2 regions of the Bordetella genomosp. 11 genome follow, and region 1 is predicted to be linked to the other one. Evidence: predicted binding sites of a transcription regulator. Region 1 holds the regulator's gene; the other holds the start of a gene.
The links. The regulator HrcA, encoded in region 1, represses chaperone genes, less so after heat shock. The targets are predictions, from matches to a motif close to TTAGCACTCNNNNNNNNNGAGTGCTAA.
Positions count from the first base shown of each region.

Region 2: rpoH (RNA polymerase sigma factor RpoH) is a predicted target of HrcA. The motif match lies at 1,747-1,773, and genes of this name have one in related genera.

Region 1 is NZ_NEVS01000002.1:47,393-54,704, forward strand. It holds gene recN (DNA repair protein RecN) at 1-857, opposite strand, end outside; gene CAL28_RS06775 (NAD kinase) at 865-1,764, opposite strand; gene hrcA (heat-inducible transcriptional repressor HrcA) at 1,883-2,890, shown strand; gene hemH (ferrochelatase) at 2,936-4,018, shown strand; gene grpE (nucleotide exchange factor GrpE) at 4,142-4,708, shown strand; gene CAL28_RS06795 (thioredoxin family protein) at 4,771-5,106, shown strand; gene dnaK (molecular chaperone DnaK) at 5,200-7,125, shown strand; gene dnaJ (molecular chaperone DnaJ) at 7,278-7,312, shown strand, end outside.
Region 2 is NZ_NEVS01000001.1:186,432-193,743, reverse strand. It holds gene CAL28_RS00890 (phosphodiesterase) at 1-563, shown strand, start outside; gene rpoH (RNA polymerase sigma factor RpoH) at 810-1,697, opposite strand; gene CAL28_RS00880 (hypothetical protein) at 1,906-2,598, opposite strand; gene fghA (S-formylglutathione hydrolase) at 2,647-3,534, opposite strand; gene CAL28_RS00870 (S-(hydroxymethyl)glutathione dehydrogenase/class III alcohol dehydrogenase) at 3,534-4,640, opposite strand; gene CAL28_RS00865 (hypothetical protein) at 4,787-5,512, shown strand; gene CAL28_RS00860 (glutamate synthase-related protein) at 5,721-7,312, shown strand, end outside.

The DNA.
Region 1 (7,312 bases):
CTGACATAGTTGTTCAGGTCCGAGACGGCCTCGGCAATGGCGATGCGGGCGGATTCCAGTTCTTCGCACACGCCCGCCAGGGCAGGGTCGTGGCGGCGCAGTTGTTCCAGCACATGCACCGCCGAGACCACGCGGTTGTGCGCCGATTCGTCGTCACCGTCCAGCGCCTGCAGGGTGCGCGACGCGCCATCCAGCAGGGACTGCGCATGCGCGAGGCGGGTATGTTCGGTCTGCAGGGCTTCCCATTCGCCAGGATGGGGATCGAGCTTGTCCAGTTCGTCGAGCTGCCATTGCAGGCGCTCGCGGTCCGCCTCCAGCGAGGCGCTGTCGCGTTCCACGCTTTCCAGCTGCCTGGCGAGCTGGCGCCAGCGCTTCCAGGCCTGCGCGACCGTCTGGCGCAGTTCGCCATGGCCGCCCTGGGCGTCCAGCAGGTCGCGTTGGGCGTCCGGCCGCATCAGGCTTTGATGCGCATGCTGTCCGTGGATGTCGACCAGGCTGTCGCCCAGTTCGCGCAACTGCGCCATGGTGGCCGGCACGCCGTTGATGAATGCGCGGCTGCGGCCTTGCGGGTCGACCACGCGGCGCAGGACGAGTTCTTCTTCCGCATCGATTTCGCGTTCGGCCAGCCACTCGCGCAGATGGGCAGGCGTGTCGAAGACCGCGCTGACATCCGCGCGCGCCGCGCCTTCGCGCAGGACGGATGCATCGGCGCGCTCGCCGAGGGTAAGCGCCAGCGCGTCGATCAGGATGGACTTGCCGGCGCCGGTTTCGCCGGAAAAGACGGTGAAACCGGCACCGAAATGGATGTCGGCTTTTTCAACGATGACGAAATCCCGGATATGCAGCGTGCGCAGCATGGCGGCGTCATTCTCCGCTGTCCGTGGCCTGCGGCATCAGGTTCCAGTGGAGCTTGCGGCGCAGGGTGGTGAAGAAGCTGTAGCCTTCCGGGTGCAGAAAGCGGATGGTGTGCGGCGCCCGCCGCACGACGATGCGGTCGCCCGGTTGCAGATCCGACCAGGTTTGCATGTCGAAATGGCAGGAGGCGCCGTGTTCGACGCGGCCCATGCCGGTCAGCGTCATGGTCAGTTCGCCGTTGTCCGGAATGACGATGGGGCGATTCGACAGCGTCTGCGGGGCGACGGGCACGAGCACCATGGCTTGCAGGCCGGGATGCAGGATGGGGCCGTTGGACGAGAGCGCGTAGGCGGTGGAGCCGGTCGGCGTCGCCACGATCAGGCCGTCCGCCCGCTGGGTATACATGAATACGCCGTCCAGTTCGACGCGGACTTCGATCATGCCCCCGCGGCCCGCCCGGTTGAGCACCACGTCGTTCACCGCCGAGGCATTGAACATCTGGGTGTCGCCGCGCCAGATGCTGCCTTCCAGCAGCATGCGGTCTTCGGCCTCGAAATTGCCTTCCAGGACCCGCGCCAGGGCGTTCTTGGCGTCATGCAGGGGGATGTCGGTGATGAAGCCCAGGCGGCCATGGTTGACGCCGATCAGCGGCACGCCGTAGGGCGCCAGGTAGCGGGCCGCGCCCAGCATGGTACCGTCGCCGCCCATGACCACGGCCAGGCTGGCGCGCTGGCCGATCTCGTCGATGCCGGCGACGGGAAATTCCGCCAGTCCTGTATTGTGGGAGGTATCGCGTTCGATAAGCACGCCACGGCCTTCCTCGGTCAACATCTGGGCCAAGGCGCGTAGCGGCGCATCCAGGCCGGTGTCCTGGTACCTGCCGATGAGGGCGACGGTGGGGAAATGCATGCTGGAGGCGAGCTTCCGGGGTGGGTTTAGGCTAGGATTCAACGATTATATGGGGCCATATTTGCCTTTGCGGGACAAAATTGGCACCGTTGCAAAAAAGATTCCATAAAATAACGACATGGACGACCGCGCACGCGCACTGCTCAAGGCGTTGATTGAACGCTATATCGCCGACGGCCAGCCGGTCGGATCGCGCACCCTTTCCAAGGTGTTCGACCTGTCGCCCGCCACGATACGGAATGTGATGGCGGATCTGGAAGACTCCGGCCTCATCCATAGCCCGCATACGTCATCGGGACGCATCCCCACGCCGCGCGGCTACCGCCTGTTCGTCGATTCCCTGCTCGCGGTGCGCAGCTACGACATCCAGCCGGAACATATCCGCGAAAGCCTGCCGGCGGCCGAACCCGCGCGCGCCGTCAACGCGGCGGCGGCGCTGCTGTCCAACCTGACGCAGTTCGCGGGCGTGGTGCTGACGCCCAAGCGGGCCCAGGTGTTCCGGCAAATCGAATTCATCCGGCTCTCCGACAAGCGCGTCCTGCTGATCATCGTTACCCCCGACGGCGACGTGCAGAACCGTATCCTGTTCGTGCAACGCGACTATGCCGAACACGAACTGCTGGAGGCCGCGAACTTCTTCAACGTCCATTTCGCCGGCAAGTCCTTCGACGCAGTGCGGCGCACCCTGGCTACCGAGCTTGCGCAACTGCGCGACGATATTTCGCGCCTGATGCAGGCGGCGGTAGAGGCCGGCACCGAGGCCATCGAGGATGGCGACGCGGTGGTGATCTCGGGCGAACGCAAGCTCCTCGACGTGACGGACATTACCTCGGACATGGACCGGCTGCGCAAGATGTTCGCGCTTTTCGAGAAAAAAACCGACCTGCTGCAGCTGCTGGATGTCTCCAGCCGCGCGCAGGGTGTGCAGATCTATATCGGCGGCGATTCGCAACTGGTGCCGCTGGAGGAAGTCTCCGTCATCACGGCGCCCTATGGCGTCGACGGCAAGGTGGTCGGCACGCTGGGCGTGATCGGCCCTACCCGTATGTCCTATGAGCGCGTTATTCCCATCGTCGATATTACGGCGCGCCTGCTGTCCAACGCCCTGAGTCATAACCACAAATAAACCGGCGGTCCCTGCGGGGGACGGCATGGCTGGCGAGGTATCCGCGTGTTCCTGCGTGCGTTCAAGTATCTTTGGCCCGAGCGTTTCCTGCCGGAACCCGAGCAGGCCGATCCGTTTTCAGAGCAGGCCCACGCCGGGCCCGGCAAGACCGGCGTGCTGCTGATCAATCTGGGCACGCCGGACGCGCCCACGGCCAAGGATATCCGGCGCTACCTGGGCGAATTCCTGGCCGATCCGCGCGTGATCGAAATCCCGCGCTACCTGTGGTGGCCCATCCTGCATGGCCTGATCCTGACCTTGCGCCCGAAGAAACTGGTGCCGCGCTATCGTGGCATCTGGATGGACGGCGGCTCGCCCTTGATGGTCTACAGCAGCCGGCAGGCCGAAGGGCTGGGGCGGCAGCTGGCGGGGCGGGGTATCCAGGCGGAAGTGGCGCTGGGCATGCGCTACGGGTCGCCATCGGTGGCCGACGCGATCGACGATCTGCGCCGGCGCGGCTGCGAGCGCATCCTGGTCGTGCCCATGTACCCCCAATACGCCGCCAGCACCACGGCGACCGCCGTGGACGCGGTGACCCGGCATGCGGGCCGCCTGCGCGATCAGCCGGAGCTGCGCTTCGTCAAGCGTTTCCACGATGATCCCGGATACCTGCAGGCGGTGGTGGGACGCATCGAGGACTACTGGCGCGAGCATGGCCGGCCGCAGAAGCTCGTCATGAGCTTTCACGGCCTGCCGCGCTACTCGGTGGAGCTGGGCGACCCTTACTATCAGGATTGCCTGCGTACCGGCCGCCTGCTGCGCGAACGCCTGGGGATGATGCCGGAACAGGCGCTGGTCACCTTCCAAAGCCGCTTCGGCTCGGCCCGCTGGCTGGAGCCCTACACCGCGCCCACCTTGATCGGTCTGGCCCAGGATGGCGTGACGGAGGTCGACGTGGTCTGCCCCGGCTTCCTGGCGGACTGCCTGGAAACCCTCGAAGAGATCCAGGTCGAGGCCCGCGATGCCTTTCTGGCCGCTGGCGGCAAGCGCTTGCGGTATATCCCGGCCGTCAACGACGACGAGGCGTGGATCCGCGCCCTGACCGACCTGGTGCAGCGCAACCTGCAGGGCTGGCCCAGCACGGTTTAAAAAAACGAATAATTTCAAATATTTGGGCGCCAGGCGGGCGTTTCCCATTAACCCGCCTTGAAATGGGGGCATCGGCCCCCATAGTGGATGGCAAACGTTATTTGTCACCCGGAGGATGTATCCATGACGGCACAGAACGAGCCTGCCGAGAAAAGGCCCGACCACGAGTCGCCGGCGGCGGACGGAACGCCCGCGAACGGCGCGGATGAGCAGCAGGATTTGCTGTCGGCCCTGCGCGCTGAATTGGAAGCGGCCCAGGCCAAGGCCGCCGAGCACTACGACCAGTTGCTGCGCATACGCGCCGACGCGGAGAACATCCGCCGCCGCGCGCAGGAGGATGTCTCCAAGGCGCACAAGTTCGGCATCGAGTCGTTCGCCGAAAGCCTGGTGCCCGTGAAGGACAGCCTCGAGGCGGCGCTGGCGCAGCAGGACCAGACCGCCCAGCTCCTGCGTGAAGGTGTGGAAGCCACGCTCAAGCAACTGGTCTCCGCCTTCGAACGCAACCGGCTGATGGAGATCGCCCCCGCGGCCGGCGACAAGTTCGACCCGCATCAGCACCAGGCCATCTCGTCGGTGCCGTCCGATCAGCCCGCCAATACCGTGGTCCAGACCCTGCAGAAGGGTTATCTGATCGTCGACCGCGTGCTGCGGCCGGCCCTGGTCGTGGTGTCGGCGGGACAGCAGGCCTGACGGAGCGCGTCGTGACCGCCGCCCAGGCTTTCGATCCCGGTCAGGTGTTCCAGGTCTTCGCCATGCGCCCCGTCGACAGCGACGGATTCGACCGGGAGGTCGTCCAGGCGCCGGGCGACGACCTGCGCTGCGTATTCCTGTGGGGCACCGATTGCTACAACTGCAATCGCTTCAAGCAGGCTGCCCTGCTGCACAAGGATGCGTTGCTGGGTCTGGGGCTGACCTGGTTCCAGGCGGACGTTTATGCCGACGTGGCGCTGGGCCGGCGGTTTTCGCTGCATGGCGTCCCCACTTTTGTGATGTACCGGTCCGGCAAGCGGTTGGGCCGGATCACCGGGTGGCCGGGCTTGCCGGAGTTTTCCGCGGCCGTTGGGCGGCTGCAAGCGGAAAAGCGGTGATTTCACGCTTGAAAACCCTGGCGGCAGCCCCACTTATTCGCTAACCGAGTTTTTTACCAATCCTAGAACCGACCTAATTCAAGGTAATCCATCATGAGCAAGATCATCGGCATCGACCTGGGTACGACCAACAGCTGCGTAGCTGTGATGGACGGTGGCCAGGTCCGCATCATCGAAAACGCCGAAGGTGCCCGCACGACGCCTTCCATCATCGCGTACATGGACGACGGCGAGACCCTGGTGGGCGCGCCTGCCAAGCGCCAGGCCGTGACCAACCCCAGGAACACCCTGTACGCCGTCAAGCGCCTGATCGGCCGCAAGTTCGACGAAAAGGAAGTCCAGAAGGACATCAACCTGATGCCCTACAAGATTTCCAAGGCCGACAACGGCGATGCCTGGGTCGAAGCGCATGGCAAGAAGCTGGCGCCTCCGCAGGTATCGGCCGAAGTGCTGCGCAAAATGAAAAAGACCGCCGAGGACTACCTGGGCGAGGAAGTCACCGAAGCCGTGATCACGGTGCCGGCGTACTTCAACGACAGCCAACGCCAGGCGACCAAGGACGCCGGCCGCATTGCCGGTCTGGAAGTCAAGCGCATCATCAACGAACCGACCGCGGCCGCGCTGGCCTTCGGTCTGGACAAGGCCGAAAAGGGCGACCGCAAGATCGCGGTGTATGACCTGGGCGGCGGCACGTTCGATATCTCCATCATCGAGATCGCCGACGTCGACGGTGAAAAGCAGTTCGAGGTGCTGTCCACCAACGGCGATACCTTCCTGGGTGGCGAGGACTTCGACCAGCGCATCATCGACTACATCATCGGCGAGTTCAAGAAAGAGCAGGGCGTCGATCTGTCGAAAGACGTGCTGGCGCTGCAACGCCTGAAGGAAGCGGCCGAAAAGGCCAAGATCGAGCTGTCCTCCAGCCAGCAGACCGAAATCAACCTGCCGTACATCACGGCCGATGCTTCCGGTCCCAAGCACCTGAACCTGAAGATCACGCGCGCCAAGCTGGAAGCGCTGGTCGAAGACCTGATCGAGCGCACCATCGAACCGTGCCGCGTCGCGATCAAGGATGCCGGCGTCAAGGTGTCGGAAATCCACGACGTGATCCTGGTCGGCGGCATGACGCGCATGCCCAAGGTGCAGGAGAAGGTCAAGGAATTCTTCGGCCGCGAGCCGCGCAAGGACGTGAATCCGGACGAAGCCGTGGCCGCGGGCGCCGCGATCCAGGGCTCCGTGCTGTCGGGTGACCGCAAGGACGTGCTGCTGCTGGACGTGACCCCGCTGTCCCTGGGTATCGAAACCCTGGGCGGTGTGATGACCAAGATGATCCAGAAGAACACGACCATCCCCACCCGGTTCTCGCAGACGTTCTCCACGGCCGATGACAATCAGCCGGCGGTGACCATCAAGGTCTTCCAGGGCGAACGCGAGATCGCCGCGGGCAACAAGGCGCTGGGCGAGTTCAACCTGGAAGGCATTCCGCCGTCGCCGCGCGGCGTGCCGCAGATCGAAGTAACGTTCGATATCGACGCCAACGGTATCCTGCACGTGTCCGCCAAGGACAAGGGCACGGGCAAGGAAAACAAGATCACCATCAAGGCGAACTCGGGTCTGTCGGAAGAAGAGATCCAGCGCATGGTGAAGGATGCCGAAGCCAACGCCGACGAGGATCATCGCCTGGCCGAGCTGGCGCAGACGCGCAACCAGGCGGACGCGCTGGTGCATGCCACCCGCAAGTCGCTGACCGAGTATGGCGATAAGCTCGAGGCTGCCGAAAAGGAAAGCATCGAGGCCGCGATCAAGGACCTGGAAGCCACCCTGAAGGATGGCGACAAGGCGACGATCGATGCCAAGGTGCAGGCGCTGTCCACGGCGTCGCAGAAGCTGGGCGAGAAAATGTACGCCGACATGCAGGCGCAGCAGGCCGCGCAGCAGCAAACGGCGGCGGACAATGCCAAGCCGGCGGACGACAATGTGGTCGATGCCGACTTCAAGGAAGTGAAGCGCGACCAGTGATGAACCGCCGCGCGGTATGACGGTGAACACGCCCGGGCCCGGATGATTTCCGTGCCCGGGCGCGGTCGTATGTAAACAGGGTTTTGGTCGGCGCGGGCACGTCCCGGCGTATGCGGCGGCGCCCTCGCAAGAAGAAAAGCCTCTGGAAGATCATGGCAAAACGTGACTATTACGAAATCCTGGGTGT
Region 2 (7,312 bases), on a different contig from region 1:
TCGCCGACGTCGGCGCATGGCGGGTCATCCTGCTCGACTCGCGCGCCGACGGTTCGAACGCCGGGCACCTGGAACGCGAACAGCTCGAACTGCTCGATCATGGCCTGGCGACGGCGCAAGGACGGCCGGCGCTGGTGGCCATGCATCACAACGCGGTGCAGGTCAGCGCCGAATGGCGCGACCCCATGATGCTGGACAACGCGCCGCAACTGTTCCGCCAGCTGGCGCGCTGGGGCAATGCGCGCGTGCTGCTGTGGGGACACGTGCATCAGGATTTCGACCGCCGGCGCGGCAATGTCCGCATGCTCGCCACACCCTCGACCTGCTTCCAGTTCGCCATCCGCGAGGGCCGCCACCGCCTGGACCCGCAGCCTCCGGGCTACCGCTGGCTCAAGCTGTATCCGGACGGTTCGATCGCGACCGGGGTACGCCGGCTGGACGCCGCGCTATGGCGCAGCCTGGTGCAGGAATGGAACGAGCCCGAGGACACGGCGGCTGCCTACGGCGCGGCGCGCGATGCCGTGGGGATTCCCGCCGTGGCGAACGGATCGATGATCCCCTGAACGCGCGGGCCGCCGGCACGCGCGCATAAAAAACGGGGCACCGTTTATGGGTGCCCCGCCAAACACCTGTCTCATAGGGGAGGGGAAAGAGGAGAAGCCGAGACAGGTGAGCAGACGGTGGCCTGGAGGGCTCCAGGCGCATGGTCTACGGAAGGTTAGGCTGGGGGGCGATAAGAAAGTTTCGCCCATCCCGAGGATTTCCCGCGGCGAGGTGTATCGAGATTTAACCGAACCACCTCCGCCGGGTTACGCGGGCTGCAGGCTGCCGCGCATCTTCTTCAGGGCGGCTGCCTCGATCTGGCGCACGCGCTCGGCGGAGATCCCGTATTCCTGGGCCAGTTCGTGCAGCGTGGCGCCGCCGTCGTCCTGCAGCCAGCGGGCCTGCACAATGTGGCGCGAACGGGCGTCCAGGGCCTCCAGGGCGTCCTGCAGGCCGGTGCTCTGCAGCTTGTCCATGGCCTTGCGTTCCAGCACGCGCGTGGGCTCCTGCCGGCCTTCGTCGGACAGATAGGCGATGGGCGCGAAGGCGTCCTCGTCATCGTCCTGGGATTCCAGCGCCATGTCGCGGCCGGACAGCCGGACTTCCATTTCGCTGACATCTTCCGGGCGCACGTTCAGCTCGCGGGCGATTTCATTCACCTGGTCCGAATCCAGCGTCTTGCCGTCGGGCCGCATGCTGCGCAGGTTGAAGAACAGCTTGCGCTGCGCCTTGGTCGTCGCGACCTTCACAAGGCGCCAGTTGCGCACGATGTACTCATGGATTTCGGCCTTGATCCAATGCACCGCGAAGGAAACCAGGCGCACGCCCCGTTCGGGATCGAAGCGCTTGACCGCCTTCATCAGGCCGACGTTGCCTTCCTGAATCAGGTCGGCATGCGGCAGGCCGTAGCCCAGATACTGGCGCGCGATGGACACCACCAGGCGCAGGTGCGACAGCACCAGCTCGCGCGCGGCGTCCAGGTCGCCCGTGTCGCGCAGGCGGCGGCCCAGGGAGACTTCCTGATCGGCGGTCAGCACCGGCAGGCGGTTGACGGCCGAAATATATGCGTCGATGGTTCCCAGCGCGCCAGGATTGGCGATGGCCAGCGTAAGCGTGTTGCCGGGTACGGCCAACGAGGAACTCGGTTGTTTCATGGTGTTGTGCTCCAGGAAACGGCTAGTGGTAGAACGCATTCGTGTGATGTTAGCACTCTGAAATAGGGAGTGCTAATTCGACCGCCGCCTGCGTCCGAAGTTCAGTATTCAACGTGGAAAACCCCGGCCCGGCCATCGGTATGACGCTGGAGCGAAAAACGGGGACACAACCATGGCCGCCGCGCCATCCGCCGGCCACTCGCGCGCACTACCAGCCGCGCTGCTTCAGCGCGTCCGCGGTGGCGGCGTCGTCCGGACGGATGAACAAGCCGCCGCGCGGGTCCATGAACACCCGGTAATTGGCGCCGTCGAACATGGGCATGTACGCGGCGCTGCCATACTGGACGTCCACGAAGGGCAGCCAGCCGGGAAAGCGCTGTTTCAGTCGCCCCAGGTCCGGCATGCCCGGCGGACCCAGCGCATAAACCGTGCGCGGCTCGGACTGATCCGCCACCGGGTCGGCATACCGGCCAGACAGGCGCTCCAGCCGGTACAGCGGCGGCACCCCGGCCAGCAAGGCCGGCAGCCGCCAGCGCACCACGCGGGCATCGATCTGCCACTCGTCGCCGCGCAGGGGGAAATCCTCCGGCGCCTTGCTGCCCGGCCACTGCGCCGTCGCGACGAACTGCCGCGGCGCACGTTCGCGCAACGCAATCCGCGCCACCGGTTCGTCCGCTGTCAGGCGGAAGAACTGATACAGCGTCGCGGCGAACATGCCGGATACGCAGGCCAGCGCCAGGACTAGCAAGCCGAACAGCCGGCGCACCGGCCGCAGGCGGAATCGGCGCCGTCCCTGTGCGTCGCGTGGGCCGCCCTTGCCCAGGAACAAGCCGAAGCCGATCAGCAGGGCGGCAATGGTGACCACCGCGATCCATACGGATGGAGCGACGCCTTCGATCAATGCGATCCTCGCGAAAAACCCGCAGACATTCCCAGTATATAGAGCGCGTCAAGCCCCGCCGTCGGCCAGGACCTCGCCCGTGGCGCCGCCCTGCAGGCGCTCGGCATGGAAGCGGATGTGGTCTTCCATGAAGGTCGAGATGAAGTAATAGCCGTGGTCGTAGTGCTCATGCCGCCGCAACTGCAAGGGCTGGCCGGCCTGGGCGCAGGCGGCTTCGAAGGCCTCCGGATACAGTTGCTGGGCCAGGAAGCGGTCTGCCAGGCCCTGGTCGACCAGGATGCCGGCGGGATAGGGCGCGCGCGCCGCGGCCATCAGCTCGCTGGCGTCGTAGGCGGCCCACTGGCGGGTGTCCGTCCCCAGATAATTCGAGAAAGCCTTCTGGCCCCAGGGGCAGCGGCTGGGAGCGGCGATCGGCGCGAATGCGGACACGGAGCGGAACAGGCCGGGATGGCGCAGCGCCAGCACCAGGGCGCCGTGGCCGCCCATGGAATGGCCGAAGATGCCGATACGCCCCGGGGCCGCGCCCAACTGGCCGGTCGCCAGGCCGTACAGGTCCTGCGTGATATAGCTTTCCATCCGGTAATGCTGTTGCCAGGGCGCCTGCGTGGCGTCCAGGTAGAAACCGGCGCCCGTTCCCAGGTCCCAGTCCTGCTCTTCGCCGGGCACGCCGGCGCCGCGCGGGCTGGTGTCCGGCGCGATCAGCATCAGGCCATGCCGGGCCGCCCAACGCTGGGCGCCGGCCTTGATCATGAAGGTTTCCTCGTTGCACTCCAGCCCGGCAAGGTAGAAGACCGCCGGCACCGGACCGGCGTCCGCCTGCGGGGGCGCATAGACGGAAAAGCGCATGGGCAGGCCGATGACCGCCGATTCGTGCCGGTAGATGCGCTGCCAGCCGGCGCAGCAGCGATGCTGCGCCAGGAGTTCCAGCCCGGCCATCAGTAGAGCACCACGGAGCGGATCGACTCGCCGCGCTTCATCAGGTCGAAGCCGTCGTTGATGTTCTCCAGCGGAAGCGTATGGGTGATCAGGTCATCGATATTGAGCTTGCCTTCCATATACCAATCGACGATCTTGGGAACGTCGGTGCGGCCGCGCGCGCCGCCGAAGGCAGAGCCCTTCCATTCCCGGCCGGTCACGAGCTGGAACGGCCGGGTAGAGATTTCCTCGCCTGCCGCCGCCACGCCGATGATGATGGATTTGCCCCAGCCCTTGTGGCAGCACTCCAGCGCCTGCCGCATCAGCTTGGTATTGCCCACGCACTCGAAGGAATAGTCGGCACCGCCGTCGGTCAGCTGGATCAGGTGATCGACCACGTTTTCGACCTCGGACGGGTTGACGAAATGGGTCATGCCGAACTTGCGCGCCAGCGCTTCGCGGCGCGGATTGATGTCGACGCCGATGATCTTGTCCGCGCCCACCATACGGGCGCCCTGGATGACGTTCAGTCCAATGCCGCCCAGGCCGAAGACCACCACGTTCGCGCCGGCCTCTACCTTGGCGGTGTAGACCACGGCGCCGACGCCGGTGGTCACGCCGCAACCGATATAGCAAACCTTGTCGAAAGGCGCGTCGTCGCGGATCCTGGCCAGCGCGATTTCCGGCACGACGATGTGGTTGGCGAAGGTGGACGTGCCCATGTAATGGTAGATGGGCTTGCCGCCCAGCGAGAAGCGCGAGGTACCGTCCGGCATCAAGCCCTTGCCCTGGGTCGCCCGGATCGCCTGGCACAGGTTGGTTTTACGGGACAGGCAGAACTTGCACTGGCGGCATTCCGGCGTGTACAGCGGAATGACGTGATCGCCGGGCTTCAGGCTGGTCACGCCGGGGCCTGCCTCCAGCACCACGCCGGCGCCCTCGTGCCCCAGGATGGCGGGGAACAGGCCTTCCGGGTCCGCGCCGGAAAGCGTGTAGTAGTCGGTATGGCAGATACCGGTCGCCTTGATTTCCACCAGGACTTCGCCCGCCTTCGGGCCTTCCAGGTCGACGTCCTCGATGGTCAGGGGGGCGCCGGCTTTCCAGGCGATGGCGGCTTTGGTCTTCATGGTGGCTCCAGGCTGATGCGTATCGGTACGGAAATGTTAACGCGTTACCGGGGTAACCTTACTGTTGCGCGGGGCCGTTTACGCGGTACCATTTATTTTCCTGCGCGAACGTCCCGTTCCCTGCATGTCTCGGTCCTGACATCACTATGGCTCGCCTGCCCCGACTGTACGCCCCCGGACTGCCTCAACTCGTGCAGGCCAACTTCATCAATGCCCTGGCTGCGCCCTCGCAGCCGGCGCCTGCCGATACGCTGAACCAGGTGGCGACGTGGCTGGGCGAAACCGCCACGCGCAACCGCGTGGCGCTGCACGGCTGGGTATTGGCCACGGATCGCATCCTGCTGCTGGCCACGCCAGTGGACGGCGAAGGGTTGCCGCGGCTGATGCAGACCTTGGGACGCAACCTGGCGGCGCGCCTGCGTGGCGGCCGGGTGTTCGCCGGCCGCTACCGCTCCGCGCTGGTAGAGCCGGGCGCCTGGGTGCTGCCGGCCCTGGTATGGCTGGAAACCTATCCGGTGCGCAGCGGCGCCACCCACGACGCGGAGCTCTGGCCCTGGTCCTCCGCCGCCGGCCATACCGGTTCGGGCCAGCCGCAGGTGGCGTGGATGTCGGATCACGCGGACTACTGGTCCTGCGGCAACACGCCCTTCGACCGCCAGGCGAACTACCGCAAGCGCCTGCAGGAAGGACTGACCCGGGAACAGATCCAGCGCATCGACCAGGCCGTGCAGGGCCAGTGGGCGCTGGGCGGCAGCGAATTCATCGCCATGCTGGCGCACACCGCCAGCCGGCGCGTCACCCCCGGCCAGCGCGGCCGTCCGCGCAAGAAGCCCACGCCCCCCGCGGCGGAAACCGAGTCCACCGGCTCCTGAAGGGGCCGTCCATCCTGGCAGGATCGTTGCGCTCCTTTTTGATACGTCCCTATATTTACAGGGCAAATCCGGTGGCGGGGATTTATTAGGGACAAACCCCTTTTGTTTTTCTTGCGAGCGGGGCGAGTCCACTGTATCTTCCCCGTTTGCGCCGCAACAAAATGTGGCGATCCCTACTTTTTCAGCGGCCCCGGCCCTGGAGCGCTTCATGACCGTACCGACCTCTTCCGACGCCTGTCGCGCCGCGCCGGCGCGTCCCATCGACGCCACGCGCATCGGTTTGCCCGCCGCCCAAGGCCTCTACGATCCGCGCAACGAGCATGACGCCTGCGGCGTGGGCTTCGTCGCCCATATCAAAGGCCGCAAAAGCCACGCGATCATCCAGCAGGGCCTGAAGATCCTGGAAAACCTGGACCACCGGGGCGCGGTGGGCGCGGACAAGCTGATGGGCGACGGCGCCGGCATCCTGATCCAGATTCCCGATGCCCTGTACCGCGAGGAGCTGGCGCAGGGCGGCGTCATCCTGCCGCCGCCGGGCGAATACGGCGTCGCCATGGTTTTCCTGCCCAAGGAAACCGCCTCCCGCCTGGCCTGTGAGCAGGAACTGGAACGCGCCGTGCGCGCCGAAGGCCAGGTCGTGCTCGGCTGGCGCGACGTGCCCGTGGATGTGGACATGCCCATGTCGCCCGCCGTGCGCGACCTGGAACCCGTGATCCGCCAGCTGTTCATCGGCCGCGGCGCCGACGTCATGGTGCCGGACGCGCTGGAACGCAAGCTCTATGTGATCCGCAAAACCGCCAGCCACGCCATCCAGAATATGCGCCTGGCCCACGGCAAGGAATATTTCGTGCCGTCGGCGTCGGTGCGTACCGTCGTCTACAAGGGCCTGCTGCTGGCCGACCAGGTGGGTCGCTACTACCGCGACCTGGCCGATACCCGCACGATCTCGGCGCTGGCGCTGGTGCACCAGCGCTTCTCGACCAACACCTTCCCGGCCTGGCCGCTGGCCCACCCCTACCGCATGATCGCGCACAACGGCGAAATCAATACGGTCAAGGGCAACTTCAACTGGCTGCGCGCTCGCGAAGGCATGATGCAGTCGGCCGTGCTGGGCGATGACCTGCCCAAGCTGTACCCCATCGTCTACGAAGGCCAGTCGGATACGGCCACGTTCGACAACTGCCTGGAACTGCTGGTGAATTCCGGCTATTCCCTGGCCCACGCCATGATGATGATGATCCCGGAGGCCTGGGAACAGCATACGCAGATGGACGAAAGCCGCCGCGCTTTCTATGAATACCATGCCGCCATGATGGAGCCGTGGGACGGCCCGGCGGCCGTGGCGTTCACCGACGGCCGCCAGATCGGCGCCACGCTGGACCGCAACGGCCTGCGTCCGGCGCGCTACCTGGTCACCGATGACGATATGGTCATCATGGCCTCGGAAGCCGGCACGCTGCCCATCCCGGAAAACCGCATCGTCAAGAAGTGGCGCCTGCAACCCGGCAAGATGTTCCTGATCGACCTGGAACAGGGCCGCATCATCGACGACGTCGAAATCAAGTCGCAACTGGCCAACTCGCGACCCTACCGCCAGTGGATCGAGCGCCTGCGCATCAAGCTGGAATCGCTGCCCGCCCCCCGCCAGCCCGCCAGCCCGCCGGCGCCGACCGCATCCCTGCTGGATCGCCAGCAGGCCTTCGGCTGGACGCAGGAAGACTACAAGTTCATCCTCGAACCCATGGCGACCTCGGGCGAGGAGGCCATCGGCTCCATGGGCAACGACGCACCGCTGGCGGT